Regions from separate parts of the Acinetobacter sp. GW821-FHT09D10 genome, predicted to be linked through region 1. Evidence: predicted binding sites of a transcription regulator. Region 1 holds the regulator's gene; each other region holds the start of a gene.
What was found. Region 1 encodes PhoB, which activates phosphate uptake and scavenging genes when phosphate is short. Its sites were predicted from a motif close to TGTCATNAANCTGTCATAA; they were not measured.
Positions count from the first base shown of each region.

Region 2: AC07M3_RS11960 (NAD(+) kinase) is a predicted target of PhoB. The motif match lies at 4,858-4,876, and genes of this name have one in related genera.
Region 3: AC07M3_RS02050 (porin) is a predicted target of PhoB. The motif match lies at 5,801-5,819, and genes of this name have one in related genera.

Region 1 is NZ_JBWKOW010000002.1:86,829-97,512, reverse strand. Features, by position in the region: gene AC07M3_RS07130 (DUF445 domain-containing protein) at 1-591, shown strand, start outside; gene AC07M3_RS07125 (pyridoxal phosphate-dependent aminotransferase) at 619-1,773, shown strand; gene AC07M3_RS07120 (MATE family efflux transporter) at 1,880-3,247, shown strand; gene AC07M3_RS07115 (SDR family NAD(P)-dependent oxidoreductase) at 3,305-4,138, opposite strand; gene AC07M3_RS07110 (TetR/AcrR family transcriptional regulator) at 4,351-5,022, shown strand; gene phoB (phosphate regulon transcriptional regulator PhoB) at 5,277-5,987, shown strand; gene phoR (phosphate regulon sensor histidine kinase PhoR) at 5,997-7,355, shown strand; gene AC07M3_RS07095 (alpha/beta fold hydrolase) at 7,423-8,619, opposite strand; gene AC07M3_RS07090 (AcfC family putative adhesin) at 8,863-9,624, shown strand; gene AC07M3_RS07085 (acetamidase/formamidase family protein) at 9,650-10,684, opposite strand, start outside.
Region 2 is NZ_JBWKOW010000004.1:240,577-251,260, forward strand. Features, by position in the region: gene AC07M3_RS11935 (acyl-CoA dehydrogenase family protein) at 1-30, opposite strand, end outside; gene AC07M3_RS11940 (dicarboxylate/amino acid:cation symporter) at 194-1,552, opposite strand; gene AC07M3_RS11945 (glycosyl transferase family protein) at 2,056-3,051, shown strand; gene AC07M3_RS11950 (hypothetical protein) at 3,090-3,497, opposite strand; gene AC07M3_RS11955 (YeaC family protein) at 3,560-3,832, opposite strand; gene AC07M3_RS11960 (NAD(+) kinase) at 3,829-4,737, opposite strand; gene mrcB (penicillin-binding protein 1B) at 4,923-7,319, shown strand; gene AC07M3_RS11970 (tetratricopeptide repeat protein) at 7,341-7,892, shown strand; gene AC07M3_RS11975 (NUDIX domain-containing protein) at 7,918-8,820, opposite strand; gene hemP (hemin uptake protein HemP) at 8,957-9,127, shown strand; gene AC07M3_RS11985 (sensor histidine kinase) at 9,200-10,540, opposite strand; gene AC07M3_RS11990 (response regulator transcription factor) at 10,537-10,684, opposite strand, start outside.
Region 3 is NZ_JBWKOW010000001.1:442,166-452,849, forward strand. Features, by position in the region: gene AC07M3_RS02015 (YbaB/EbfC family nucleoid-associated protein) at 1-210, opposite strand, end outside; gene AC07M3_RS02020 (hypothetical protein) at 492-725, opposite strand; gene AC07M3_RS02025 (O-succinylhomoserine sulfhydrylase) at 920-2,107, opposite strand; gene AC07M3_RS02030 (alpha/beta fold hydrolase) at 2,243-3,328, shown strand; gene AC07M3_RS02035 (NAD(P)-dependent oxidoreductase) at 3,339-4,211, shown strand; gene AC07M3_RS02040 (YARHG domain-containing protein) at 5,006-5,275, shown strand; gene AC07M3_RS02045 (HIT family protein) at 5,294-5,707, shown strand; gene AC07M3_RS02050 (porin) at 5,962-7,068, shown strand; gene AC07M3_RS02055 (YidB family protein) at 7,179-7,769, opposite strand; gene AC07M3_RS02060 (DUF6231 family protein) at 7,869-8,330, opposite strand; gene AC07M3_RS02065 (DUF2797 domain-containing protein) at 8,370-9,239, shown strand; gene AC07M3_RS02070 (ABC transporter permease) at 9,284-10,402, opposite strand; gene AC07M3_RS02075 (ABC transporter permease) at 10,407-10,684, opposite strand, start outside.

The sequences.
Region 1 (10,684 bases):
AGCTGGATTGGCATTGATGTTCAACAACGCACCATCGACTCACTCGTTGAAAAAGTAGAATCAATGTTGGCAGACCCTGAACACCCATGGCGACAGGAAATTGAAACCATTGCCCATTCGCTCATGCTTGAGCTAGCAAAACCAGACAGTGCTGCCAGCCAACGCCTAAACAGCGGTAAAGATGCCCTTTTAGACAGCCCTCAAGTCCTAAATTTCATCAGTGGTGCCGTCACCATTTTGTGTGATGCCATTAAAGAAGATTTAATGAAAAAAGACTCAGGTATTGCAATGAACCTTCGGGCTGCTATTCAGCAACTGGGTGAAAATCTTGTTCAAAATGCCAAAGTACGTGAAGTGTTGAACAAAGAAATGACAGGACTTGCGCTGAATTTTACAGACCAATATAGCCATAAAATCATCCGCTATGTGAGCGAACGCATTCATGAATGGGATTCGCGCGAAATGATCGGAAAAATTGAAAACGAAGTCGGTGGCGACTTACATATGATCCGTGTGAACGGCGTTGTAGTCGGGGCATTTATTGGTTTAACACTCGGTGTAATTCGGGCAGTGATTGAATCAATTTTATAACTTTAAATATTTTTATAAGAGAACAATATGCTACAGCTTCAGTCAAAATTGGCCACTCAAGGCGTGACGATTTTCAGTACGATGACAGCAATGGCACATCGACTAGGTGCACTCAACCTGTCACAAGGTTTTCCAGATTTTCCGGCACCACAGGCCTTACTGGAAGCCTTATCTCAGGCGACTTTGGCTGGGCATAATCAATACCTACCTGGCGATGGTATTCTCGCTTTACGTGAACAGCTTGCTTTACAATTTAAGCAACGTGACCAACTTCAACTAGATCCTGTAACGCAAATTACCATTACGCCCGGCGCAACCATTGCAATTTTTTGTGCCATACAGGCATGCATTAATGCGGGCGATGAAGTCATTATTTTTGACCCAAGTTACGACAGTTATGGTCCTTCCGTGCAGTTAGCTGGTGGTAAAGCCATTCATATCGCTCTTGAAGCACCCGACTTTAAGGTGAACTGGCAACAGGTTAAAAATCTGATTAACGATAAAACTCGAATGATTGTGGTGAATACTCCCCATAATCCAACAGGCACAATCTGGGATAAACAGGATTGGTTAGAACTCATTGAGCTGATTCAAGATAAAAACATTGTGATTTTATCTGATGAAGTCTATGAACACTTGGTCTTTGATGGTCAACAACACTTCAGCGCATTACATTTTCCAGAGCTCAGAGAGCGTAGTTTTGTGATCGGTTCTTTTGGAAAAACCTTTCATGTAACAGGCTGGAAAACAGGTTATTGCGTCGCTTCACCTGAGTTAATGCGTTTATTCCGCCAAATTTACCAATATGCGAATTTCTGTGGCACGACACCTTGTCAGATTGCCCTAGCGCAATATATGGAGCAACATCCAGAACATATTCAAGAGCTTCCACAGTTCTACCAAACTAAGCGAGATCATTTTAATCAGGCGATTCACCATAGCCGTTTCTTGCTAAAACCGTCTCAAGGTACTTATTTCCAAAATCTTGATTACAGTCAAATTAGACCCGACTTAAACGATGTTGAAATGTGCCAGTTTCTAGCAGAACAACATAAGATTGTGGCTATTCCGGTTTCGGTTTTCTACAAGCAAGCGCCAGAGTCTTTGCGTTTGATTCGTTTCTGCTTTGCTAAAAATGATGAGACATTACAAAAAGCAGGAGAAATTCTGAATCAATGTTAATAAATTTAGCCACTTAGCATAGTAAAAACACTACAAGCCATTGGCTCTAACTATGCTAAGTTGGATATCTGCCCCGCTCATCAAAGAGATGGGCGATGGAGAATGCATGCCACCAAGACAGTCTTTAATTCACCAGCAAAATCTATGGAAAACATTTTTTGTTTTCTTGCTGCCCCTGATTGCAACCAATATTTTGCAAAACTTGTCCGGAACTATTAACACCATCTTTGTTGGTCAAATGATGGGAGTAGATGCAATTGCTGCCGTCTCTGTTTTTTTCCCTATTTTATTTTTGCTGCTCGCTTTTATTATCGGGATTTCAACAGGTACGACTGTTTTAGTAGGGCAAGCATGGGGCGCGCAAAATATTGAAAAAGTCCAAAGTGTGGTGGGTTCTACCCTCTTTATGACACTGATTGGTGGAGTAATTACCGCGATTATTGGTGTGTTTTTTGCCCATGATATTTTAGAGTTATTGGGAACTGACCCCAAGGTGATGCATCTCTCTTTGCCTTATGTGCAATGGATGCTGGCAGGCAGCCCGCTTCTGTTTGTTTATATTATCTATACTTCAATTTTACGTGGTGTAGGCGACAGTACTACGCCTTTACTTGCCCTTGCTTTAACTAGCGTCATTGGTTTAGTGATTACCCCGATATTGCTTAAAGGTTATTTTGGCTTACCCGCTCTAGGGATTATTGCTCCAGCAATTGCCACCATAACAGGATATGTGGCTATCTTAATTTTTCTTGCCATCTACTTAAACAAGAAAAAGCATCCGCTTAGACCGAATCGTCAGCTTCTGCAACATATCCGTCACAATCCAGAACTGAGCAAAATCATTTTACGCTTAGGTGTGCCGACTGGTATTCAAATGATTACGACTTCTATGGCCGGCTTGGTTATTGTCGGGTTGGTTAACCGCTATGGCTCACATGCCACAGCAGCGTATGGCGCGGTAAATCAGGTGCTCAATTACATTCAGTTCCCTGCAATCTCTATTTCAATTGCGGCTTCGATTTTTGCAGCCCAAGCAATTGGTGCCGGTAAATCTGACTTGTTATCTCGTGTGACTCGTACTGCCCTAGGCATGAACTTTTTATTTACGGGTGCCTTAATTGCACTTGGCTATCTATTTTCAAAATATTTAATGGCTTTATTCATTACCGACCCAACTGTCGTCGTGTTAGGCCAGCAACTTTTATTTATTGTGCTTTGGGCAATTTTATTCTTTGGTGCGGGTGCCATTTTTGCATCGATCATGCGTGCCAGTGGAACTGTGACTGTCCCGATGCTCATTAATATTTCTGCTATTTTATTTATTGAAATTCCATGTGCTTACTGGTTTAGCTCAATGTGGGGGCTTAAAGGAATCTGGGTTGCCTATGCCTTGGCATTTGTGAGTTTATGTATTATTCAAGGGCTCTATTATCAATTCATCTGGAAGAAAAAGAAGATCAAAGTTCTCATTTAGAACCAATCAATTCTTATAAAAAAAGCCATCATTTGATGGCTTTTTTTGACTTTAAAATTATTTCATTAACTTGGTCACAATGGTAGAAGCACGTTGATACCCAGTTGGGAATACACGCTGGAATGCATCAAGAATTTTTGCATCACTACCAATCAATAAACGACGTTTATTTTTTAATACTGCTTGTAAAATTTGACGAGCCGCCTCTTCAGGTGGAGTACGTAATAACTTGTCAAAATTTTGAATCGATTTAGTCGGGTCCATACCCAAACTATTCAAGCTATCACTCATTTTTGCAGATTTAGCAATATTAGTGCGGATTCCACCCGGATGTACACACAAAGAGCTTACGCCACTTTTTTCAATATCTAACTCTTGGCGCAATGACTCGGTAAAACCACGCACAGCAAATTTAGTCGCGTTATAAGCAGATTGAGTCGGTTGAGCGGTTAAACCAAATAGGCTTGAAATATTAATAATATGGCCATCTTGCGTTTGCTTAATGAACGGTAAGAACTCTTTCGTTCCGTACACTACACCCCAGAAGTTAATCCCAACAATCCACTCTAAATCTTCGTAGGTCGCACCTTCAACAGTAGAGCCTAATGCAACGCCAGCGTTGTTGAAAATCAGGTTAACTGACCCATGATCTTGAACAGTTTCTTGGGCCCACTGCTTTACCGCTTCACGGTCAGAAACATCAAGCTTTTTGGTCGTCACAGTAATCGTGCTATACGGTTTTAAAAGTTCAACGGTTTGCTGTAATCCCTTCTCATTAATATCACTCAACGAAAGATGGCAGCCTTGTTTTGCCAAAAGAATTGCGAGTTGTTGCCCAATGCCAGAACCTGCGCCCGTAATTGCAGCGACTTTGTTTTTAAAATTTTTCATTGTCCATCCTTTGTTTTTCGATATTTGCACAATCGGTTCATTGCATGTGCAGCTTAGACATCTTTAATATAATTTTGACAATATACATTGTCAATATAGTACACTGTAATTTCAGATAGAATGGCACAATTCTGCTGAGAGCTTTATCATAGTGAGCATATTTGGCTAAAACCTATAAATTAGGAAACCATTCTTTAGGAAACGACTTATTTATGGCGACAAACGACTCAACCAGTAAAAAGAAAACAAAAACTGTGAGTAAAGAACGTCAGTTCAAAGGGTTATCTCTATCTGAACGTAAAGAGGCACGCCGAGAAAAACTGATTGAAGCTGGCATTGCGACTTATGGAACACTCGGCTTTTTTTCCGTGACGGTTAAGGATGTCTGCCAAGAGGCAAAACTCACAGAACGCTATTTCTATGAATCATTTAAGAAGAGTGAAGATTTATTTCAAACCATCTTTTTAAAAATGATTGAAGAATTGCAGCAAAACCTGATGCAAGCTGTCATTAAAGCGACACCAGATCCAGAAAAAATGGTCGATGCTGGGTTAAGGGCACTGCTGACGACATTAAAAAACGACCCGAGATTAGCTCGCATTGTCTATGTTGACGCAGTTCTGGTACAAGAATTACATAATCAGGCCACCATTCAAGAAACTCTTGCACAGTTTGATCGAATGATTCAGGCCTTTGTTATGTTGACCATGCCGCAAATCCAACACAACGAAAATGAGCTCTCTCTAATCGCGACAGGCTTAAATGGATATGTCACTCAAATTGCAATTCGATGGGTCATGGGAGGCTTTGAGCAGTCTCTTGAACAGGTTTTAACCGCATGCCGCATTGTTTTCTTATCTTTATTGGCCAAGGTTTCAAAATAATATTAAAGTTTTTTGACACTCTCAAATGTGCAAAACCCGTTAAGCTTTGAAGGTGATAAGTTATTGAATGATTTTAAGAATATTTAAGCTTTCATGTCATCATTCGGTCACACCTTTGCCTTACTTTTGTCACAAATTATTGCTAAATTCAATTTTATAGACTTTTCTGCAATGAAATTGTCATAATTAATCTTTGTAATAAGCCTGTCATAACTACAAAACGGTTCACCGTTAAATCTATAGGATATTGCGCTGTGAAAGATGACTATATTTTAATTGTCGATGATGAGCTTCCTATTCGTGAAATGATCCATACTTCTTTGGACATGGCAGGCTTTCAATGTTTGCAGGCAGAAGATGCCAAACAGGCTCATCAAATTATCGTCGACCAACGTCCGGCGCTTATTTTGCTCGATTGGATGTTACCTGGAGGCGTAAGTGGTGTCGATTTATGTCGCCGCTTAAAACGTGATGAAAACTTAGCAGAAATTCCAGTAATTATGCTTACCGCTCGCGGAGAAGAAGACCACAAAGTACAAGGTCTTGATGCTGGCGCAGATGATTACATGACGAAGCCTTTCTCAACACGTGAACTGGTTTCACGTATTAAAGCGGTTCTGCGTCGTGCAAATGCATTAAGTGGCGAAAAAATGATTGACGCCAATGGTTTAATTCTTGATCCTGTGAGCCAACGTGTCAGCTTTGGCGACAGCATTTTAGATATGGGCCCAACTGAATATCGCTTACTTGCGTTTTTTATGACCCATCCAGAGCGTGCATATACACGTGCCCAGTTGCTCGATCAGGTCTGGGGCGGTAATGTATATATCGAAGATCGAACTATCGATGTGCACATCCGTCGTTTGCGTAAAGTTTTAGAACCTTTTGGTGTTGACCGATTTGTTCAGACCGTGCGTGGAACTGGCTACCGTTTCTCAACACGTGCAGATTTAGCCGCAGGTTAACCAAGATTTATGTATGAACCCTACCCCGTCCCCGAACAGGTACGTGAACAAAAGCTTTCCCGCTACAGTAGTTTATGGACGTTTGCCAAACAAGATTTACGGCTTTTATTATTTTTTATAATTATTGCCGGTTTAGTCGGTTTAGGCCTTGGGTATTTCTGGAGCTGTATTTTTATCGCCTTTGTGGTGTTTTTTACACTCCAATTGCGTTCGCTTTATCTGGTCAATGACTGGATTGCAAATAAACCTTATGACGTTCCTCCAAATCTAAACGGGATTTGGGGAGCGTTATTGTTTAATGTTTACCGTGCCCAGCGTCAGGAACGAATCGTTCAAGCAGAAATGGTCGGTTTAATTGATCGCGCTCAGTCTTCTTTAGTGGCGCTTGCCGAAGCTGTTGTCCTCATTGATGATCAACATAAAATTGAATGGTGGAACCCTGCTGCTGAACGTTTGTTGGGTATCAGCCCTCTCGACCGTGGTCGAAATTTATTAACGATTTTACGCCAGCCGACCTTTATTGAATATTTTAACAATATTGATCAAGCACCCGATGGTATTAAACTACAGTCGAGTTTTGACGATGACCGATATGTACAGGTCAAGCTCACACGATTTGGTGGAGAAAGCCGTTTATTGGTGGCTTACGACGTTACTCGTATGCACAACCTTGAGCAAATGCGTAAAGACTTTGTAGATAATATCTCTCATGAACTTCGTACACCATTAACTGTACTGAGTGGTTATATCGAGACATTTACCGATCAAGAAGATATTAGTCCACGCTGGAAACGTGCGTTTGATCAAATGCAGTCACAAACCAAACGTATGAATGCTTTGGTGAATGATTTACTACTGTTATCGAATTTAGAAAATAATAAGAAAATTGCAAAAAATCAGATTATTGAAATGCCGAGTTTAATGAATCAACTCTTTGATGATGCTCAGGCCTACAATGCCGATTATGGACATACACTCAATTTACATATTGATAGTCACTGTGACCTGATTGGTTCTGACATGGAAATCGCCAGCGCGTTTAGTAACTTAATTACCAATGCCATCAAATACACGCCAAAAGGTGGAACGATTACTATTGGCTGGCATGACGACGGTGAACATGCCTACTTTAGTGTACAAGATACAGGCATTGGAATTAATCCGAAACATTTACCACGTCTGACTGAACGCTTCTATCGTGTTGACAGCGACCGTAGTCGTCAAACAGGCGGTACAGGTTTAGGTTTAGCCATTGTGAAGCATGTATTGATGCAACATGGCGCTTATTTAGATGTCCAGTCTAAAGAAAATGAAGGTTCAACTTTTACAGTGGTTTTTCCTAAAGAAAGACTATATAACATGGCTTAAAGTTATCTCCCTTCAAATATAAAAAGCCGACTCATAAAAAGTCGGCTTTTTTAGCATTTAAACCAATTTACTTAGAAGTCGAGCAATAGGATTGACTTTGGTTTTTCTCTATTACATTTAAAAAGTTAGTAGCAAAAGTATTGCTCTGGCGTAGTGCATCACGATGATCTCCGCCATCAATCGTTTGATATATCGTTGGTTTTTTTAATTTACATAGCTGTTGATAATAGGCATATGTCCCCCTCGGGTCGACTAAATGATCTTTAGAACCCTGAACAATCATTAACGGTACGGTAGGTACCATATTTTCAATCGATTGTTGTTTTAGATAAGCCAAGAGAGGTTTTAAATCAGCATCAGGTCGAAATATGCTAGACGGAGATTTCTTTAAATCAGTTTGAAGTTCAGATAAACAGCGGCTGCGCGCTTGTGTCAGCACCGTGTTCATTTCTGGACTGACTAAATTCTCAGGAACTATGCTCGGCTCTGCTGCTTGTGCTCCTAATAGCACAATCGGGAAGAAAGCAGCTACGCTAGGTTCTGGGTTTGGATGACTCTGCACATATTCTGCAATATCTTCATATTGATAGCCACCCGGAGCAAGAGCTATCGCGCCTTTTAGATCTAGTTCAGGTGCATCTTTTTGACCATAGGCAGACACTGCAATTGCCGCAGCTCCGCCTTGGCTATGCCCCATCACCAACCACTGTTTATTAAAGCTCTTGGGTTTAAGTAGATGCAATGCACGTACTGCATCGACCACCGTATGCAATTGGCTCTTTGCATTCATATATGGATGCGCGCCTAATGTACCTAAACCCTGATAATCAGGTGCGACAACTGCATAGCCACGTGCAAGCCAACTATCTAAGGCTTTTGAGGCAACTTCTTGATATGAATGAACTGGTCCACCCACATAATCACCCGAAGGCGCACAAGTATCGGCGACTCCAGTCGTACCATGTGCCCAAGCGAGTATAGGCCAGCCATTTTTTGGAGGGGTGCCTTTGGGTAATAAAATAAAAGCCGATGCAACAATAGGTTCGCCCTGAATACCTCGACTACGATAATTTACCAACAAGCGCTGATCTGCATGAGGAAATAAATCCGTCACAGCTTGCTGTTCGAGAGACAGTATTGAACCCGGTTTTTCGCTCACAATTTGCTTATTCAAATCTGTAATTGGAGCAGCCATAGCAGCACCAGTCACTAAACAAGCACTGCTAAATAAAATTTTAAAAAAAGAATTACTTTTTCTAATCAAGGGATTACTCCTCTATTATTTACATTATATCTATCTAAATCATCAATTTATAAAATCTAAACTACCATAAAACTATCTATATTTATATTCAATTCAAACTAAATTACATTTATATATAACCACTTAAAATTTAATTAAAATATATTTTAAAGAAAAGTATTATAAATATCGTTGCAAAAATTAATCCAATTTAAATAGTAAAAAATATATGCTGATATTTTCTTAATTACTATAGCTATGAAAATGTCAAAACAATATAAATTTATACAGTACCTGATTTACCTTACTCTCTGTTCTCTACCGATTTATAGCTTTGCAGATATTCAGGTATATGGTCCTGGCGGGCCAGCGCCCGCCATGAAAGAAGCAGCCAAACAATTCACTAATAAAACTGGAATAGCTGTCCATGTGACATCTGGTCCTACTTCTCAATGGTCTGACCAAGCTAAATTAGATGCCGATATTATATATAGTGGTTCCGAAGCCATGATGTCTGATTTCGAAAATGCTTTTTCTGCACAAATTATAAAAGACTCGGTGGAACCTTTATATTTACGTCCTGCAGCCATTTTAGTGAGAAAAGGAAATCCTAAAAATATTAAAGGATTTAAAGATCTAGCCAAATCCAACATTAAGGTTTTGGTTACGCATGGTGCAGATCAAGTTGGTATGTGGGAGGATATTGCGGGTAGAACTGGAAATATTCAATTAACCAAATCTTTCCGAAAAAATATTGCCACCTATGCAGTCAATACAGGTATTGCCAAGAAAAACTGGGAAGAAAATAGTAGCTACGATGCTTGGTTAGTCTTTAATATCTGGGGAATCAGTAACCCAGATGTTGGACAAATTATACCTATAGAGAAAGAACTAGTTGTCTATCGCGATACAGGTGTTGCTTTAACAAAGCATAGTTTAAAAGATGCTGAAGCTAAACGCTTTGTAGAGTTTTTATCGTCTCAGCAAGGCAATACTATTTTCAAAAAATATGGTTGGACTAAATAAAAAAGGGAGCTTGGCTCCCTTTTTATTATTTACTCTCAAACTCTTTAAAATCAGCTTTTCTGATTTTTGCATGGATCCCTTTAGTTTTATCTACAACTTGTGAAACTTCAAAATCAGTTGCGGCACTTAAATACGCATAAGCCGTTGCTTCATCAATACCGTATTCTTGGTTTAAGAAACGGATGGCTTCACGTGTAGATTTTTTCATGGCTTCATCTAAATCTTCATCAAGTCCCGGCGTAATCCAAAACTCAGCATTTTCAGCTAAAGGTTGTTTTAACTCTTTGCCCGGTATTTTGTCTTTACCGGCCTTGAGCAAGGTAAATTTTAGTGTCGCACGTGCTGAAGCTTCTAGTGCAGTTAATGCTACTTCACCGTCCCCTTGCGCGAAATGACTATCACCCGTATAGAATAATGCGCCTTTGACCTGAACAGGATAATAGGCTGTTGAACCTGCGCCTAGTTCATTAATATCAATATTTCCGCCATACATCGCAGGTGGTACAGAGTGAACAGGCTCAGAAGTATTGGCTGCTACACCCATAATTCCCATAAAAGGATACAGCGGGAAACGTATTGATTTACCCGATTCTGTTTTTAATACACCTTCATATTCACCTTTAGCATTTTTTTCAATTGGTGTGAAAATTGAGACATTTCCATAGCGTTCAGGGTGCTCAGCTGATGCATTTTCTTGCTTTGCTTTTTTAGGAAATTCCCCCACTAAAGCACCTTTACCATGCCGATTTGAAATAACACCATAAGGTACACGCGGCTCAACTTTAAGTACTTCAACTTTCAAAATATCACCGGGCTGTGCGCCTTCAATTGCAACGGGACCTGTCACAATATGTGGACCATCTTTATGAAAATCATGCTTTAAATTTGACTGCGTAATTGTTTTTGCATCTTCCAATATTTCATTAGATTTTACACCTTTTGATTGAAAGAACTTTTCAGCATTACGCCCTTGATCTTCAAGCAAACCTTCATGAGAAACCGTATCAAATGTCACAACACTACCCGACGGAACAGTAAGTACGGGTTTGGCTTCCCGATT
Region 2 (10,684 bases), on a different contig from region 1:
TAATTCTAAATCTGCATCGTATGCCAACATAATATTTTCCTTCAGCTTTATTGTTTTATCGAATCTCGTTGTTGTGCATGCTAATCATTTTTCAAGCAACTGTCATGGCATAGCTGCTCATTAAAACTGTACTTTTCAGTCAGCCAATAAAAAAGGAAGCCATAGCTTCCTTTTTTATATAGGTTTATTCGAATTAATCTAGACCTTCAGCGACTTGAGGAGTTTTTTGTTCCATCATTTTTCTGTCGACTTCATCAGGATTGTTTAAAGCCTCATTCAGCTTATCTTTATCTAAAGCACCCACCCATTTAGCAACAACAATCGTTGCTAAAGAGTTACCGACAAGGTTGGTTAAAGCACGTGCTTCTGACATGAAACGGTCAATACCTAAAATCAATGCTAAACCTGCAACAGGAATATGTCCTACAGCAGACAAAGTTGCTGCCATAACAATAAAGCCAGAGCCAGTTACACCCGCCGCCCCCTTAGATGAGATTAAGAGTACCAATAACAAAGTGATCTGATGTTGAATATCAAGCTGAGTATTCGTTGCTTGGGCAATAAAGATCGCAGCCATGGTCAAATAGATTGACGTTCCATCAAGGTTAAATGAATAACCTGTTGGAATAACTAAACCGACTACAGATTTTTCACAACCTGCAATTTCGAGTTTACGCAACATACGCGGCAAAACAGATTCAGAAGAAGATGTACCAAGTACAATTAATAACTCTTCACGAATCATACGAATCATCTTGAGGATACTAAATCCACTAATACGGCTGATTGTACCCAAGATCAAGAAGATAAAGAGTAAACACGTAATATAGAAGCAAATAATGAGTTGCCCTAATTGTACGAGTGAACCAACACCATATTTACCAATGGTGAATGCCATTGCGCCAAATGCGCCAATCGGCGCCAGTTTCATTACCATGTTCACAATGTTAAAGAACACATGTGCAACTTGATCAATAAATTTTAAAACTGGACGTCCTGCATCACCTAATTTATGTAAAGCAAAACCAAAGAGAATTGCAAAAAGAAGGACTTGTAGGATTTCACCATTTGCAAATGCACCAACCACCGTATCAGGGATAATATGCATTAAGAAATCAATGGTGGATTGTGACTCACCAGAACTGACGTATTTTTGAATGCCCGAAGTATCAAGAGTAGTAGGGTCAACATTCATCCCTACACCCGGTTTAGCGATGTTAATTACAACAAGGCCAATTAGAAGTGCAATTGTTGAAACAACTTCAAAGTATAACAACGCAACGCCGCCAGTTTTTCCGACTGACTTCATGCTTTCCATACCAGCAATACCGCTCACCACGGTACAGAAAATAACGGGTGCGATGATCATCTTGATCAAACGAATAAAGGCATCACCTAATGGCTTGAGTTTTTCACCTAAACCTGGAATATGCTGTTCGACACCATTGACAATTTGCGTTGAGCTTGGGGAAAAATGCCCTACCAAGATACCCGCAATAATCGCAATAATCACTTGAAAATAAAGTGATTTATAAATCGGTTTTTTAGCCATAACTTTACTTCAATCTATATTTCCAAGTCCGTTGGAAATACCAAAATGAAACGTCTATTCTTTACGAATACACAGCCCTAACCTTTCACATGAACACCGCAAAAGGGAAACGGTTCTTTGTAAACAAAAAACCTTCCTACTACCTCAATGAAAACAAAAAAGCTGTTTTCTAAAACAGGAGAATACCTGAAGTTCCTAACCACTTTGAGTAGTTAGAAATAACCTCTTACTTTTTAATAAAAAGCTGAAGATATAGGAGAATCACAGAAAATTATGATATGAGTGCTCAAAAAAGCACGAGAAAGTGTACTCGAATTAAATAATGATTCGATTAAATTTTTGGCTAATACGCGCAAAAAACACTCATGTGGCCCTAAGACTTTAGTATAAGAAACACTTTTGATATTTTTTCGACAGTTTTTTATGTCATATTGATTAAATACTTGTGGACATTTCATTTTGAGCTGCCTGCATCCCATCATTTTTATTGTTTTTGAACTACGATGAATACTAAACGTAATATCTATAAAGATGCTGAACACCCCTTCGCTCAATATGTCCGTATTTTAGGTAAAGGAAAAAGTGGTTCACGCTCTTTAAGCTATGAAGAAGCGTATCAAGCGTTTACCATGATTTTAAAAGGTGAAGTGCTTGATGTGCAGTTAGGCGCTTTTTTAATGCTGCTTCGGGTTAAAGAAGAATCTATTGATGAACTCGCAGGATTTGTTCAAGCGACTAGAGACCAGCTTAATTTCCAGCCTTTAGAAGTTGATTTAGACTGGTCATCTTATGCAGGTAAACGTAAACATTATCCGTGGTTCTTGTTAGCAGCCCTCACCCTTGCTCAACACGGTTATAAAATTGTTATGCACGGTGCATCAGGCCATACCCTTAACCGCGTCTATACCGAGCAGGTTTTAGAATACCTTGGTTATCCAATTTGTCATTCAGAACAAGAAGTTCGTACTCAGTTAGCAGAGCAAAATTTCGCTTACTTACCTTTAGACGTGATTTCACCTGTTTTAAGTGAACTGATTTCTTTAAGAAATGTGATGGGATTACGCTCGCCTATTCATACTTTAGCCCGCTTAATAAATCCTTTTAATGCAAAAGCCACCTTACAAGCTATATTCCATCCAGCTTATAGAACTTCCCATCAACATAGTGCACTGCGCTTAGGCTATCAAAATAGTGCAGTCATTAAGGGTGAAGGCGGTGAATTTGAGCGAAATCCAGATGCAAAAACACTCATTTGTGGTATTAAAAATGGTGAACTCTATGAACATGAGTTACCAAAGCTCACACCTGAACGTAGTCCAACTGAAGAAGAATTAGATTTAGCAACTTTTAAAGCAGTATGGTTAGGTCAGCAGCACCATGAATACGGTGAAATGGCAGTAACAGAAACCATCGGAATCGCGTTATATACCATGGGAGTTGTTACTAGTTTTGAAGAGGCAATGCTGAAAGCAAAAGCGTTATGGAATAGTCGTTTCTAATATATGAATGACCAAGGTTATATCGGATAGCCTTGGTTTTAAGGTTCAATATAATAAAAATCTGGCCAAAATGGATATTCCTGACCTGAAGAATGAATATTTCTTAGTTTCAAGTGATCACCTATTTTGATTGTAATCTTATTAGAATCGTAGGAACCCGAAAGATAAGCATCTCGTTGTTGACCAATAAGTGTCTTACAATATAAATGATGCGCTTTGATCTTTTGGGAGCTTCGTATTGTTTGCGACTCCAGCACCTGAATCCCAATCAATAACATGGGATAACCGTCGTTCTTTATACTTGTATATTTAGCTTGAGGTGAAGTGTATTTCCGACTCGCAACAACCTTCACGTTGAGTAAACATTCAATCGGCTGTTTGGCTAATGCAGCACCACTAAACAATATTAGAAATAATAGTACGTAAATAGGTTTTAAACGTTTCATAGGATTCTTTATTATATTTTGATAAACATAAAAAAAGCCCAGTAATCACTGAGCTTCTTAAATTAAACAAAACGAATTGGTTTAAATTCTGGCTCATGCTTGTGATGATCATCATCACACTCTTCACCTTCTTCTTTCGTACCACGGTCAATATAGCCGCTACGCTGTTCTTCTGGTAAGTTTTTCAACTCCCAAGCGATAACAGCTTGCATACAAGTCTCACGCTGCTCTTTTGTTAAAACAACGCCATTTGGCCATTTACCAATTTCTACTGCTGTTTTTAAACGCTCTACAATTTCAGGGTTTAAAACAGATAGCATTTGTTCAATATTCATGATTCATCTCTTTGAAAAGATTCAAAATCTTGGTTCCAACCAAGTTTGGTACGGCAGGCCATATAGAAATCATAACCTGGTGGATGCAATAAACTTAGTTTAAATGGATGTTTACGGATGTGTAAACTATCTCCGACATTGAGCGATATACTATGTTGCCCATCTGCACTCACCATCGGTAATACCCGATTTTCGCGAATAACGATTTTAATTTCGCTTTGCCCGCCGACTACGATGGGACGTGATGACAATGTATGGGGATGCATTGGAACTAATGCAATCGCATCCATACTTGGATGTAAAATTGGTCCACCGCCTGACAAAGCATAGGCAGTTGATCCTGTTGGAGTAGAAACAATTAAACCATCGCTATGCTGACGATAAACATATTGACCATCAATGTTGAGTTCAAAGTCAATCATATGGACGGACTTACCCGAATGCAAAACAACATCATTTAAAGCGATTGCATCATAAATAACTTCGCCATTTGTTCGTACTTCCATTTCAAGTAAGAAACGGCGATCAAGTTGAAAATGCCCTTGAAGCACTTGGTCAAGTTTAAAAATCGCTTCTGAAGGTTTGATATCAGTTAAAAAACCTAATCGCCCACGGTTGATGCCAATAACAGGGGTATTGTAACGGACCAATGCTCTGGCTGCATGGAGTAGAGAACCATCGCCTCCAACCACAATAACTAAATCAGCAACTTCACCTAATAAATGACGGCTTACTATCTGTGCATGATCATAAGGCACTAATTCGGCTGTTTCCTGATCAAAAATGGGGTTCAAACCTAAGTTCAATAAATGATCATGAATTAAACATAGTGTTTCTACAACTGATGATTTATCTGGTCGACCGATTAACCCGACGTTTCTGAAGGACTTATGTGAAATTTGCACGAATGAGTAAGCTCCGCTGCGATACTCGGCTATAATAACATTAACCCGATTAATTTAAAAAAACATAACTACAAGATGCTGTAAAATTCAATCTAACTTTTCCAATTATTCACAGTTTTATCATTGCAAATTGATGACAAGCTATCGCATCATTACAGGCATTGTTAGGGTTTTATCTCATTTTTATGAAGTTTGAACGTGGTATCGGTTTCTTTGCACTAATCTTTTCCATTTTGGTCATTGGTGCTTTTATTGCTCTTAGTATCTATCTGATTCGTTTAGATAATATTATCCGTGAAAAATTTGAAGGACAGCGGTGGGATATTCCTGCCAAAGTGTTTGCACGACCTTTGGAAATTTATAACAACGCGCCTATTTCTCAAGCAAATTTCACTCAAGAATTAAAGTTATTGGGTTACAAAACTTCAAGTAATTATGACAAGTCTGGAAGCTATGTTGCTCAAGGCAGCAATATGTATATCCACACACGGGGTTTTGACTACGGTGACAGCGTTGAACCAGAACAAGTCTTAGAATTAAGTTTTGCAAATGATCAAGTTGTTGAAGTTAGAAGTACTAAACCCTCTTCAACCGGCGTTGCACGCTTGGAACCGCTACTCATTGGAGGAATTTATCCTCAACACAATGAAGACCGTGTACTCATTAAACTGAATAATGTCCCTAAACCCCTCATTGAAGCTTTAATTTCTACAGAAGACCGCAATTTTTATCATCATCATGGTATTTCAATTCGTGGTACTGCTCGTGCATTGGTGAGTAATGTCACTGGTGGAAAACGTCAAGGTGGCTCAACCCTGACTCAACAATTAGTTAAAAACTTCTATCTCACCCCTGAACGCACACTCAAACGTAAAGTCAATGAAGCATTAATGGCTTTACTCATCGAACTGCATTACAGCAAAGATGAAATTTTAGAAGCCTATTTAAATGAAGTGAATCTGGGCCAAAATGGTAGCTATTCAATTAATGGTTATGGTTTGGCTTCACAATTTTATTTCGGCCTGCCGCTACGTGAACTCAGTGTTGCACAACAAGCTTATTTAGTCGGTTTAGTGCAAGGCCCTTCTTTATATAACCCTTGGAAAAACCCTGAAGGTGCAAAAAAACGTCGCGATACCGTGTTAAATAACATGCGTGTGATGGGTTATTTAACTCAAGCTGAATATGAAGATGAAATTGCACGTCCTTTAAATGTGTTAAGTAAACCAAGTTTAGGGCCTGCAAAATTCCCAGACTTTTTAGATATTGTACGTCGTCAATTACGTACAGAGTATCAAGAAAGTGATTTAACCAATCAGGGATTACGTATTTTTACGACCTTAGATCCAATTACTCAAACTCAAGTTCAAAATGCTTTTAAAGCTTCAGTAGACCGTTTGGCTAACAGTAATCCAGCGCGTTTGAAAAACTTACAAGGTGCTGTACTGATTGCACATCCTGAAAACGGTGAGTTAATTGCAGCGGTTGGTTCTACACAAGACTTTACTGGTTTTAACCGTGCTTTAGATGCGAAACGTCAAGTCGGTTCTTTATTGAAACCTGTGATTTATTTAAGTGCTATTGAATCTGGACGTTATAACTGGGCAAGCCAAATTGAAGATGCGCCGATCAGTGTGCCTGTAGATGGTGGTAAGAGCTGGACACCTAAAAACTATAGCGGTGGTGGACATGGTGTAGTAAGTCTGAGTGAGGCATTAGCAAATTCATACAACCTTTCTGCTGTACGCTTGGGTCAAGAATTTGGTCTATCTACATTTAGCAATAATTTAAGAAAGTTTGGTGTTGAGTCAACGATTCCTGCCTACCCTTCTATTTTCCTTGGGGCAGTCAATATGTCACCAATGGAAGTACTTGGAATTTATGAGAACTTCGCTACAGGCGGTTTTAAATATCCAACTCGTGCGATTCGATCTGTCGTAGACGCGAATGGTCGTCTGCTTGACCGTTATGGCCTTAATGTTCAACAAACGATTGATCCGGCTGTTGGCTATATCATGAATTATGGTTTACAACAGGTCATGTCTTCGGGTACTGGTCGTTCAGCCTATAGCAGCTTATCTCCAGCTTTAAAATTGGCTGGTAAATCAGGTACGACTAACGATACACGTGACTCATGGTTTGCTGGTTATTCGGGTAATCACGTTGCTGTAGTTTGGTTAGGTTTAGATGACAACAAAGTAACAGGATTAACAGGTTCATCTGGTGCATTGCCAGTATGGACTAACGTGATGAAACAGTTACGCCAAACTCCTGTGAATATACGTCAACCAGACACTGTACAGTGGCAGTGGATTGACCGTGCAACGGGTGATTTATCTGCTCAGGCTTGTGATGGCGCTATGTATATTCCGATGCTAACGCATACGGTTCCGCACCGTGCTACGCCATGTGGAGCACCTTATTATCAAGTTGATCCAACATATACGCCACAAAGTGATAACACAATTCCTGACTCTCAAGATGATAATACCGACAGTTATATTCGTGAAAGTGAAAGCCAGATGGAACAAGATCTGTCAAATAACTCACGTGTGATTTCAAGTGGTAGTTATAACAACTAAGCGTTAACAGGAAAGTAGGATATGTTGAAGAAAGGTGTTTTTTATATTGGTGCTGTACTTATGGTCGGCTGTACAACTTTGCCTGATCAATCTGGCTCCAAAGACAAAGCACCTGCTCCACCAGCGAAAAAGAGCACAGAAACTCCATCAGGTGTAAAAATTACGCCTTATGATCATCCGGAAATTCACCGCAAGAACTTGCAGGTTATTGTTCCTCAGCAAAAAAAGCCGCAACACTTTAATGATGATGGCAGCCAGTTACCTGCATTTAAAGTCTTAATGCAAAAAACCCAACAGGCTTACAAAAACCAGCAATGGTCAGAAGCTGAACGCTATGCGCTTCAAGCACAGCGTTTAGCCCCACAAGCCGCAGAAACATATCTATTTCTTGCGCTTACGGCAAATCATAAACAGCAATATTCTAATGCCGAGTCTCTAGCACGACGTGGTTTAAGTTTTGCTCAAAGTCAGGCAATGAAAAAGCAACTTTGGTTGACCATCTTAAAAGCTGGACAACAACGCAATAATCAAAAAACTGTTCAAGAAGCGCAACAAGCATTAAAAGCCCTCTAGCTTTTAATGCTTTTCTATTTTCTTATTAGAAATTACGAATACCTGCTAAGCCATAGGCACCATGCTGTTGTGCAGTAGCTAAATCATCAGGATGCACTCCCCCCAATGCAAAAACCGGAATCTGGCTATTTTGGGCGAGATCAGCAAAACGCTCCCAACCTAATGCCAAGGCTTCTGGATGGGTGGTTGTCGGTTTTACAGGACTAATAAAAACAGCATCACAACCAATCTGCTCAGCCTGCTTTAAAGAAACCGCATCATGACAAGCTGCAATATAACGTAAGCCTACTGTTAAATCGCCCTTATGCAAGTTCATGAGCTGAGATTGTTTTAAATGAACGGTCTTAATCTGTTTCTTTAACTCATGGCTCAACTGCTGCCAAATATCTGTATTAATAATTAAGTTTGATAACTGATTTTCATCTAAAGCACTTAATTGTTCTAAATATCTCTGATCAGCATCAGCTTCTTCTATACGCCAATACAATAAAGCATCACTGCCTTCTACAGGTGTAAGCATATTGCTGATTTTGATGAGATGAGGCCAATAGAGTCTTTTTATGATGTCTTTATTGGCTTTTGGAAAGTTTAAATGAAGTAACTGTTCCCGTGTGTACCACGCCCATGGCTGATGAATAAGATTTAATAGTTCATCAGGCACATAACTATGAAATAAATGTAAATTGACAATAATGTCGTCATATTCATGGTGAATATAATCAAACTGATGCCAATCTTTTAAACCAATACCCACTTCTTCATAGATTTCACGGCGGCAGGCTTCTTCTGGTGTTTCACCCTGCTCAACCTTTCCTCCTGGAAACTCATGCTTTCCACCTTGATGCTGCTGCTCTTCGCGCCATCCTACTAATATTTTTCCACGATGGATCAAGATTGCTATAGCGACATCGACTATTGGTTTGGGCATCTTTTTACTCTCTAAAACTTTTCTCAAGTGTAAGCAAATTTTATCATTTTATAAAATTTTAAAAATCTCATTGACAGATCTATTCGATAATGATTATCATTTAAATCGTTCAAGAACATACCACGGAGCACAACAAATGAACGCACCTTTTAGCTTATTTACCCGTAACAATGACACAGCTCACGCCTTACCAATGTTACATTCTAATAACCTCTTTGCATTAGGCCGTGAAATCCGCATTATGCATGCTGGCGAGGAATATCGTTTACGCCTCACTCGCAACAACCGTCTAATTTTAACTAAATAAAAAATACACTCGCGTTTCAATAATATTCGTGGGAAAACAAAAAATGGATAGCATGGGTAACCATGCTATTTTTTATGACGGAAGAATAATCTCTGCTCTTAGACCACCTTGTTCAGCATGCATAAAACGTAATGTGCCATTATGCAATTCAATAATTTTTCGGGTAATTGAAATTCCTAACCCCGAACCTTGCTGCTGAGTACCTAAGACTCGAAAAAAACGCTGCCCTAAACGTAATAGCACTTCATCATCTACACCATTGCCTGTATCTTCTATAGACACCTTAATTTGCTGTTCATGCTGACTAATCTCCACATGAATAGAGCCTAAAGTCGGGCTATAACGAATGGCGTTATCAAATAAATTTCTAAAAGCAATAAATAGTAATTCTTCATTCGCAAAGGTTTTAGTTTCTGTCGACAAGGTATTTGTTTCTATCAACATTTGTTTAGCTTGCGCATCTAAAGTTACATTTTCAATGACTCTAGCCAATAAATAATTTAAATCGATAATCGTCTTGGGAAGTTGTGGCTGCTCTGCTTCATTGGGTTCTAAGCGAGCCAGAAGGAGTAAGTTTTCAAGTATTTTTGTGCTTCTAGAAACGTCTTCTTGTGTACGCTCAAAGTCCTGATGAAGTTCCGGAACATGTTGATATTTACGCTGTAAAACCTGAAGACGCATTTGTATAGCAGATAATGGAGATCGTAACTCATGAGAGGCATCTGCGGTAAAACGCTGTTCAGCAACGAGAGCCCTTTGCAACCTTGCAAGTAATTGGTTTAGCGCATCAATCACAGGTTGAATTTCTGTAATAACATCTGGGTCTTGAATTGGTTCTAAATTTGATGCTGTTTTTTGGGCAATACGTTTAGAGAGTAAATTTAACGCAGCCAATTGTTGCTCCGTACGCCAACTTACAATGACCCATTGTAGCAGCCAGAACAACACCATAAGGCCACTATATCCAGCAAGGGCTTTAAGTACTTCTTCAATACGTGTACTCATTGGCTGAAAAACTTCAACTTGTAGTTGAGAGTCGTCTTGTTGTGCAGCCAGACTACGCCATAATTGACCATCAAACCAAAAATATGAAAAACCTTCTGATAAATTACCTTGTTCAAAAAGCTCGTGCTGATAGCTATGAGAGTGAGTAAGTAACTGCCCAGAACTTAATAATTCATACTGAATATCAAATTCGTCACTGAGCTCATCAAACTGTTTCATAGAGTGTTGAGAAAGATCAGAAACCAGCAAAGTATCTGAAATTTCATCCATGATTTCGTCTTGCACTGACATGTTGTGATAAACAGAAAATATGGTGAGTAAGCTTAAAGCCAGCAAGCCCACCACGACACTACTCCACATCGTGGTTTTAACCAGTTGCGACTGCAAGGATGAGCGATTAGATTTCATTTTAAATCTCCCATACGGTAGCCTAACCCCCGTATGGTTTTAATGCTGCTACTTCCGATTTTTTTTCGGAGCTGATAAATAAATACTTCTATCGCGTTACTTTCAATTTCTTCACCCCATGCATAGAGCGCTTCTTCTAATTGA
Region 3 (10,684 bases), on a different contig from region 1:
TTCAATCATATCTGGTTCATCTTGAAGTAATTCAGGGTTAATTTCGATACGTTTTACAAGATAGCGACCATTCATGGTTACTTTAACCAAACCACCACCCGCTTCTGCTTGGACTTCAGTTTGGGCAAGCTCTTCTTTCGCCTTTTTTATATTTGTTTCCATATCTTTTTGCATGCGCTGCGCTTGCTGCATGAGCATATTGATATTCATAACTTTACTCCGTATCTCTATCAAATCTTTAAAGTATTATTGGTTATCTGGTAATACTTTATAAAAACTTAATCTCATTGAACCAACCCATGTGATTAAAATCCATACAGATTAGCGCATTGAACTCAAATTAATCCGTAATTCTGACACAATAGACTAATGTTTTCTATCAGTATCTCTAGCTCTATTTCACGTAGCTACATGAGTGGCATGATTAAACTTAGATCCACTTCATAAACGCCTAAAAGTTATACAGTAAAGTTTGATAAAAATTGATTTCACTATTGAGATGCCTGTAACCCTTTATCAATTGTTTTATATTCACTTAAAGGGACTTTCTTAAAGGAAGTATTTGCTTCTTCGATAGATTTATCTGCTTCTTGCACCGATTTCTCTGCATTGTTAATCAATAAGGTTGTTTCATTTACTGGGTGTTGATGAGGTTTGGTCAATAATTTATATCCAACCACCCCAATTACCCCTACCACAACAACAATAGCAATAGGCTTAAGCATTTTAAAACTCGCATTTCTTTTAATTAAATTTAAAGTCTTTATACCTTGTACTCTTAGCCCTCATTTAAACAAAAATGTAGGTTTTTTATTGCAATTCTGAAATTTGAGTAACATTTAAATATAAAAAACCATCTCGATTAAAGAGATGGTTTCATGAACAAAATAACCAAAGAGAGTTATTTCGATAGAATTAATTAGATCAGATCAAGACCACGTGAGATATCACGAATAATGTCATTAATATCTTCTAAACCTACAGATACACGGATTAAGCCTTCTTGGATGCCCGCAGCAGCTTTTGCTTCAGCAGAAAGTTTGCCATGTGTAGTCGTTGCAGGATGTGTAATTGTTGACTTCACATCGCCCAAGTTGCCCGTAATTGAAATAAACTTAGTATTATCAATAACCTTCCAGGCACCTTCGCGTTCGCCTTTAACAACAAATGAAACGATCCCGCCAAAACCATTTTGCTGTTTAGTAGCAAGCTCATGACCTTCATGAGCTGGTAAACCAGCGTAGTAAACTTTTTCTACTTTTTCATGAGTAGATAACCATTCTGCAAGAATTTGAGCACTTTCGCAGTGTGCTTTCATACGCAAACGTAAAGTCTCTAAACCTTTTAAGAAAATCCATGCATTAAATGGACTCATTGATGGTCCAAGCGTACGGACAACACCAAAAACTTCTTCTAATAACTGATGATTACCGACAACAGCACCACCTAATGCGCGCCCTTGCCCATCTAAATATTTAGTCGCCGAGTAAATTACAAGGTCTGCCCCAAACTTTAATGGTTGCTGTAAAACAGGCGTACAGAAACTGTTATCAACCGCAAGTAATGCACCATTCGCATGGGCAATATCTGCAAGCGCTTGAATATTTGCGATCTCAGCTAAAGGATTAGACGGTGACTCAACAAATAAAAGTTTAGTTTCTGGACGTACTGCCTTTTTCCAATCGTCTAAATCACATAAATCGACAAATGTAATATCTACACTAAACTTGGCAATATATTTTTCAAATAAGGCAACAACTGAACCAAAAACTGCTCTTGAGCAAATGACATGATCACCCGCTTTTAAATACGCCATAGCAACTGCCAAAATTGCACCCATTCCCGAGCTTGTCGCTACAGCTCGTTCAGCGCCATCTAAAGCTGCCAATCGTTTTTCGAACATGCCTACAGTCGGATTGGTAAAACGAGAATAGATATTTCCTTGAACCTGACCAGAAAATTTTGCTGCAGCTTCAGCTGCATTTTCATATACAAAAGATGATGTCAAAAAAATTGGTTCGCCATGTTCACCTTCAAAACTACGAGTATGTCCGGTACGAATGGCTAAAGTATCAAGTTGGTATTCTAAATCATCAGACTGGTTCATTAAATGTTCGCCTTTACTGGTCATGTACTAAAAACTATCATCATTTTGAGTGTCTAATGTATTTAAGGTCAAGGTAAACCTTAAAATTATCGCTTAGACTTTATTCAATCTTTAGTAAATAGTTGGTAAAGCAAGATGAAACGCTTAAAGTCCCTTGTCTCTGAACAAAGTCAAATGAAGCATCTTTCTGCCCGACTATTTCACCCAAAAACATTGGTTCTGTCACAAAGCACTCCCTATGAAGTCATTGGCGAGTTCAATCAAACCCGTATTCGCTATTACGCAGCAACACAAAAAAAATTTAAAGAGCCGTTAGTATTAGTTGCCCCACTCGCCATTAATATGGCGATTTACGATTTATATCCTTATCGCTCTCTTATTAAATATTTCCAAAATGCTGGTTTCGATGTCTATTTGGTCGATTGGGGAAGTTTAAAGTTTAAAGATAGACATCTTAACTTTTTATCATTTATTGAAGATTTCATTCCTAAAGCGATAGAAATTGTCCGCACACATTCCGGAAGTGAACAAATCTCACTGCATGGATGGAGTATGGCTGGCATATTCGTCACTTTATATGCTGCTCTGAACCAACCTAACTATATTAAAAACCTTATTGTTCTTGGTAGTCCAATAGATAGTTACGCATCTGGCTATATTGGCAAACTCTACCGAAACATTAATCATCTTATTGGTCGTAACAAAAAAATTCAGGACCGTATTTATTCTGGATTGCCAAAACGGCTGATTCATAGTCCCGGAATTTTAAATTCATTAGGCTTTAAAATTCTTGATCCTAAAGGCTGGTTTGATGGGCATGTTCAATTGCTAAAAAATCTTGATGACCTGCAATTTGTACAAGAGCATGCAACTTTAAGTAGCTTTTTAAATAATATGATTGATTACCCAGGGGGGATTAATCAGGACATGTTGTTTAATGTCTGGCTGCAAAATCCACTAAAACGTGGCTTTATTCAATTAAAAGATAAGAAAATCGAATTAAAAAATATAAATTGCTCTCTCTTAGTTGGCGCGGGTCGTAGTGATCAGTTGGTGACTGCTGATGCTGCTTCTCCATTAAGTCAATTGACAAGCAGCCAAGATGTCACGTTTACTCTCATCCCCGGCGGTCATTTAGGCCTAATGTCGAGTCAGGCCAGTGCTCTGGAGTTTTGGCCACAACTGGCAAAATGGCTGACCGAACGTTCAACACAAATTTAAGGACAAGGTCATGAGTCAATCTGTTGCATTTATTGGTTTGGGTGCAATGGGCTACCGTATGGCAGCACATTTACCGAAACACTTTGATACTGTCTATGTATGGAATCGAAATTTCGAAAAGGCCAAACAACATGCAGCAGAATATGGCACAAAGGCTGCCCCACTAGAGCAAGCGGTACAAGCAGATATTATCTTTTCATGTTTACCGACAAGCACTGATGTAGAAGCACTTATTAATGATGTACAAATTAAATCTGGGGCAATCTGGATAGATTGTACAAGTGGAGTCCCTGACTCTGCCCGCACATTAGCAATCTCATTAAAACAATTGAATGTTGATTTTCTGGATGCTCCAGTAAGTGGTCAAACAGTAGGTGCTGAAAATGCAACTTTGACTGTAATGGTCGGTGGTGATGTAGCAGCTTTTGAACGCGCATTACCGGCACTGCAAGCAGTAGGTAGATTAATTAAACATGTTGGTGAATCGGGCTCAGGATTTGCCGTAAAAGCCGTTAATAATATGTTACTCGCAGTCAACCTTTGGTCTGTTGCAGAAGGCTTCAGTGCACTCAAAGCACATGGGGTAAGTTTGAACGAAGCATTAGAGTGTATTAACGCTTCAAGTGGTAAAAGTTTGGTAACAGAAACTATCTTCCCACAGCGTGTACTGAGTCGTGAATTTCCAGTGACCTTTGGCTTACCTCTTCTTGCCAAAGACACAGGAATTGCTTTGGATTTAGTCCATCAAGCTAAACTTCCTGCCCCACTTTTGTCATTAACACAAAGTTTAATTCAGGCTGCTCATTTAACTGCTGAAGACAATAGTGACTTCTCTGCGGCAGTTAAAATGTATGAAGCATGGACCAAGATTACATTGGAATAAATTTAATCTTTTAGATGGCAGCTTATTAAAGATGCTTAATTTTAATAAGCTGTATAATGAATATCGAAAGAAAAGGATTTGTAAACATATAGCTCGGCAGCAAACTATATATCTCAATATAGAAGATCGAATTAATATAATTCGAAATAACTTTAATAAAAAAAAGCCCATTTCAATTTTAGAAATGGGCTACAAAAACTATCAAACGCAGCAATTAAGGACAATATAATAGAAGCTAAAACATGTAAAATCAATACATCTTTCAATTGAATTGTAAACTAAGATTAATTTTGGCTTATTTATATTTTAGATATCAAAAGAAAAAGCCCATTTCCGTCTAAATTAAAATGGGCCCTGTGAATTCCACTTAATCCTAAAATACAAAAATGTGATAATTATCACGCTTTGTATTTTTATAATGTCATTGATATATTTCTTTTTCATTGACCCAATTTCAAACTCAAGCCGTCTATTTAGCAAATGAAAAAGCTATAAAATCTCATCTTTTCCTACAATTTTTTATATATTATCAACCGAACCAGAAGTATATTTTTCTCTTATTAATAACAGTTAAAGTAGATTAAACGAGAATCAAATTCTGAAAAAACATATATAATTTTTCTTAAGTTTATGTTTTTATTTGATTTTTATAAATAGTTGATATGTAAAGTTTTTATTTATATTGTGAACAAATTATCAACCAAAATGACACTTGAGTAATTAATAGTCATTGAAATATTGGTAATAAACCTTATATTGAGTACAGGTTCATACCTTTAACTGAGGAAACGCTCATGAATAAATTTATAGTTGCAGTCTTTACTGGCATGGTAAGTATTGCTGGTTTAAGCGTTCAAGCTGCAACGCCTGAGCAAGAATGTCAGAAATTGCAAGACGATTATAATTTGATTTATGCATCAAAAGGCTTTTGTTTTAAAGATCCTGATGCAAAAGAAAAATATGGTAATGAAAACTGTCATACGACAAAACCAAAGTTTTCTGACAAAGAGCAGCAACGTCTTGATGCTATTAAAGAGCGTCAGAAAGAATTGAAGTGTAAATAATTTTTAAAGGAATAATACATGGCATACGATGATCAAAATATCTTCGCAAAAATTTTACGTGATGAACTTCCAGCGATAAAAATCTATGAAGATGATCAAGTTCTAGCTTTTATGGATATTATGCCTCAAGCCGATGGTCATACATTAGTTATTCCAAAAACACCTGCTGTAACGCTCCTTGATTTACCTCCAGAAGCAGCCGCATATACCATACAAATTGTTCAGAAAATTGCGAAAGCAATGGAAAAAGCCCTCAATTTAGAAGGTATTGTCTTGATGCAACTTTCTGGAGCAGCGGCAGGACAAACTGTTCCGCATGTTCATTTTCACCTTATTCCTACAAATGTGCATCAACTTGGACGCCATGCTGTAGAGTTAGGAGATCAAGAAAAAATTAAAGGATTAGCTGAGAAAATTAAAGCAGCTCTTTGATTTTTAATTCATTAAAGCGGAGTTTTGACTCCGCTTTTTTTCGTCTAAAAACTATAAAAAATTAAAATAATTAATTTATTTCTAAATTTTAACCGTCATAAAACTGTCATTTACTTTTCACGCCCCTGTCACAAAGTTTGCCGATACTGCTTAGCAAGTTGGTGAGCTTTTGTAACTTTTTGTACATAAGTCAACTACAAAATAAATAGTTAACTAGGCATACGCCATTTTTAAATACTTTTGGAGAAATCTCAATGAAGAAATTGCTACTCGCTGCCGCAGTTGCAACTTTGAGCATAAACGCGGTGCAAGCAGCGCCAACTTTGTATGGCAAACTGAATGTTTCTATTAACCAAGTTGACAATAAAAATTTCGATGGAAAAAGTGACGTTACTGAAGTTAACTCAAACTCTTCTCGCATTGGGGTAAAAGGCGAAGAGAAATTAACTGACAAGCTATCTGCTGTTTATTTAGCTGAATGGGCAATTTCTACTGATGGTTCAGGTTCAGATACTGATCTTAGCGCTCGTAACCGTTTTATCGGTTTAAAAACTGAAGGCGTGGGTACATTAAAAGTAGGTAAGTACGATTCTTACTTTAAAACCGCTGCTGGTGGTAACCAAGACATCTTTAATGACGATACACGTTTAGATATTACCAACATCATGTACGGCGAAAACCGCTTAGACAACGTGGTTGGTTTTGAATTAGACCCTAAATTATTAGCTGGTTTAACATTCAATATCATGGCTCAAACTGGTGAAAGCACCTCAGATAGCAAACAAGGTGAAACTGGTAAAGACAGCAAAAACGACAGCTTTGACTCTGTGTCAACTGCGCTTGGTTATGAAAACAAAGACCTTGGCTTAGCAGTGGCTGCTGCTGGTGACTTCGGTATTAAAGGTAAATATGCTGCTTACGGTCTGAAAGATGTTTATACAGATGCTTACCGTGTAACGGGTTCTTATGACATTGCAAAATCAGGCTTTGTTGTAGGTGCTTTATGGCAACATGCTGAACCTACTGATGATTTGACTGCATACGGTCAATCATATAAATCAGATGGTTCAATTGATAAAGCTGGTAAAGCTTACCGCGGTTTAGAGGAACAAGCATATGCAGTAACAGCTGCTTATAAAATTCCAAATACTAAACTTAAAGTGAAAGCTGAATACGCTTCTGCTGAAACACAAGTAAGTGGTCAATCTGATCGTAAAATTGATTTGTACGGTTTAGGTCTTGATTACCAAATCAACAAGCAAGCTCGTTTCTACGGTATTGTTGCTCAACAAAAACGCGACTGGTTGAATGATGACGACAAGCAAACAGTTGTAGGTACAGGTATCGAATATAACTTCTAATTAGTTATCTTTGATTCAAATCTAAAATAAAAGGGCTAATGCCCTTTTATTTTATTGTGCAGATTAAAAAAGCCGATATCTTTATATCGGCTTTTTTAACAACCTATATCTTATTTCAAGAAACCACTCACAAGATTCATCACATTTTGGATGTCCTGATTTGCTTCTTGATGGTCTGTACTGTCACCCTGAGGCGTTAATGAGTCAATGACTTGAGGTAAGACTGAAGCAATTGCACCGTAAACTTGTTCTTTTGGAGCTTGAGCTTGCTCTGCAACTTGTTCAATATCAGCGGGATTAAATAGACTCTGTAATTGCTGAGTAGGAACCTCACTATTGCTTTGATTTGGGTCAACCCAGCTTTGAACTTGGCTACCTAGGCCTGCTCCTTTTAACTTTTCTAAAGCCGCTTGCAAACCACCTTGTTGCTGAACCCAACCTAAAATTAAAGGCACAACCGCAATTAATAAGCTTTGTACACCACCACCTGCTTGAGGCGTATTATTATTTCCAGTCACTTGACCCAATACAGAACCTAATACTCCACCAAGGCCCCCTTGAGTACCAGAAGAAGTATTACCCCCCATTTGTCCAAGTACTGAACCTAAAATTCCGCCCAAACCGCCTTGACCTGATGCTTGCTGGTTCCCACCTAATGCCTGCTTAGCCAAAACTTCAACAATGCTGCTTAAATTTGTCATGTGTAACTCTTATGTATGGTTTATACATGAGCATACGCGGATTCTTATTCAGACAGCAAAAGCCAAATTGTTAAATTTTGAAAGAGATTTAATGGCCTTTTACCAACGGAATTTATTCCAGTTTTCTGGGTTTGCCCAAAACTTTGAATTAAACCAATCTGGAACATGTTTATAGGTCAATATATTAAATTGCCATAAAGCAAAATCACTATCATGTGAAGTCTTATCAATCAGTTGAGTAAAACCTAGGGAGCGTAATAACTGTTCATCACGTCGTTTGCTCACCACCACAATTCGTTTTGCTAATAAATCTCTTAGTTTTACTAATAATTGTGATTTTTGAATATCACTGATGTTCTGCATTTCATCGGTATCAAATAATACAAAACCCAAATCATAACGCTGAGTAAAAGGCAGACTTAAAAGCTCAGTTACGCTAAAATAGTGCCATTGAATTGCGTTATTCTGGTCAATTTTTTGGCCAATACAAAGTGCAGTATGAATGGGCTGTTCTTTTGATAAATCGTCTAGCATAGAAGCGATGACATTTTGTTCAGCCATGACTGCAACCCTTAATTGAAAGATGTGAGTTTAAACTTTATGGAACTACAAGGCATTTGCCATAAAATGCATGCAGGCCTAAAAGATGCTAGTGTAACTGATCAACAGACAACCAAGGCAAATGTTGAATACAAATTTGTATTAGACCGTTCAGAAATTGATCTTCCTTTTAATTTAGGACAAGAACTAGAAATCGAATGGACAGGTAATATTTATTGCACCTCTTGTGGCACTAAAACACCAAAATCTTATTCTCAAGGTCACTGCTTTAAATGTTTTAAAACGAAAGCGGAATGTGACCTCTGCATTATGAGGCCAGAAACATGCCATTACCACTTAGGTACATGTCGTGAAGATGACTTTGCCCACAATGTTTGTTTCCAACCTCATATTGTTTATTTAGCAAATTCTAGCGCTTTGAAAGTTGGTATTACCCGCGTTAGCCATATGCCAGGTCGTTGGTTAGATCAAGGTGCAACTCAGGCCTTACCAATTATGAAAGTTGGATCACGTCGTTTATCTGGTCAACTTGAAACAATGTTTGGTTCTTTAGTTGCTGACAAAACTGATTGGCGTAAACTCCTTAAGGGAGAAGCTGAACCTCTAAAACTAACTGAGCAACGTGATCAGTTAATCGAAGAGTTTGCACCTAAAATTCAAACGATTCGTGAGGAATTTAGCCAAAATCTTGAATTTAACGAAACCGTTGAATTATTAGAAGATGAGCTACCACGTGAGTTTGTTTACCCTGTTGAGCAGTACCCTGAAAAGATTAAGTCATTAAATCTGGATAAAACTCCAAAAATTCGCGGCGTATTACAGGGCATCAAAGGTCAATATTTAATTTTTGATATTGGTGTTATTAACATCCGTAAATATACGGGTTACCAACTGATTATACGTGCCTAAGTAAGTTTTAAAGCCCCTAAAATGGGGCTTTTTAATTAACATGATTAAGATAATCTGTTTCTAAATAGCCAAGCCGCTAAGGGTAAAGTCACTACTCCAAGTATGATCATTGGAATAAAGTTGAATTTGACTTGTGCAAAGCTCGCACCTTCCAAATAAACCCGTTGTACCAAGTTAATTCCAAACCTTAAGGGGTTTGCGTAAGTTGCTATTTGTAGTGCTTTCGGCATGTTTTCTACTGGTGTAAGTAAACCTGAAAGCAACATCAAAGGCATAATCAATAAAAATGTAAAAAGCATGGCCTGTTGCATATTTAAAGATAAAGCCGAAATTGATAGACCCACTCCGACTACGGCCACATTAAAACTTAATAAACCAAAATAAAGCAGTCCAATAGAACCATTCATTGAAATTTTAAACCAGAAAAAAATGATCAATAAAATAATGGTTGATTGCATCAATCCTACAAAAATTGGAGGTAAGGCCTTACCAATCATAATTTGTAATGGTGTATACGGCGTAACTAATAACTGATCGAATGTACCCTGCTCTCGTTCACGTGCTACAGATAAAGCAGATAGAAGCAATGTCTGCATCATACTTAAAGCCGCAATTAATGAAGGCATTAGGCTCCAACGAGATTCCTGATTTGGGTTGTACCATGTTCTTGTTTCAAGGCTAATGGGCAAAGCTGTGTTAAATTTTTGCTGATTAAACTGACCAATAATTTTATTTAGATATGAACCAGCCACAACAGCAGTTGATGAGTTTCTGCCATCAACAATGACCTGTATAGGAGAGCTTTGGTTATTATTTAATTTGCTCTCGAAGTCTGAAGGAATCGTAATCACGACCAATGCCTGACGACTATCAATTACCTGTTTGATTTGATCTGTATATTGAAGTGTTGCAATCCGCTTAAAAATACCAGAGCCATCGAGCTTTGAGATCAGTTCATGCGAAACTTGCCCATTACTCTGATCTAAAATTGCATAATCCACACGGTTAACATCATAAGTTGCAGCATAACCAAACAAAAGTGCCTGCATCAGTGCTGGTACAAATAGAATGACTCTATTTGCAGGGTCACTAAAAATGGTCAGGAATTCCTTTTTGACTAAAAAACCTAAGTGTTTTAGCCAAGCGATTAGTTGCTGCCACATAACTTTATCTCAACCGTTTTTTTAGTGAAAAGTTCACAGCACATATCAAAACAACGATATATCCCAATAAAATACCGCATTCTTTAAACCATAACTTCCAATCATCACCTCCCATAAATAGGGTTTTAATTAAAATCATAAAATGCGTAGCTGGAAGTAACTGGCTAACAATTTGTACAACCAAGGGTAAATTTCGTGTATCGAAAACAAAACCTGAAAGCATGAGTGCAGGCATAAAACTTGCCAATAAAGCAATTTGACTCGCCTGAAACTGGCTTTGAG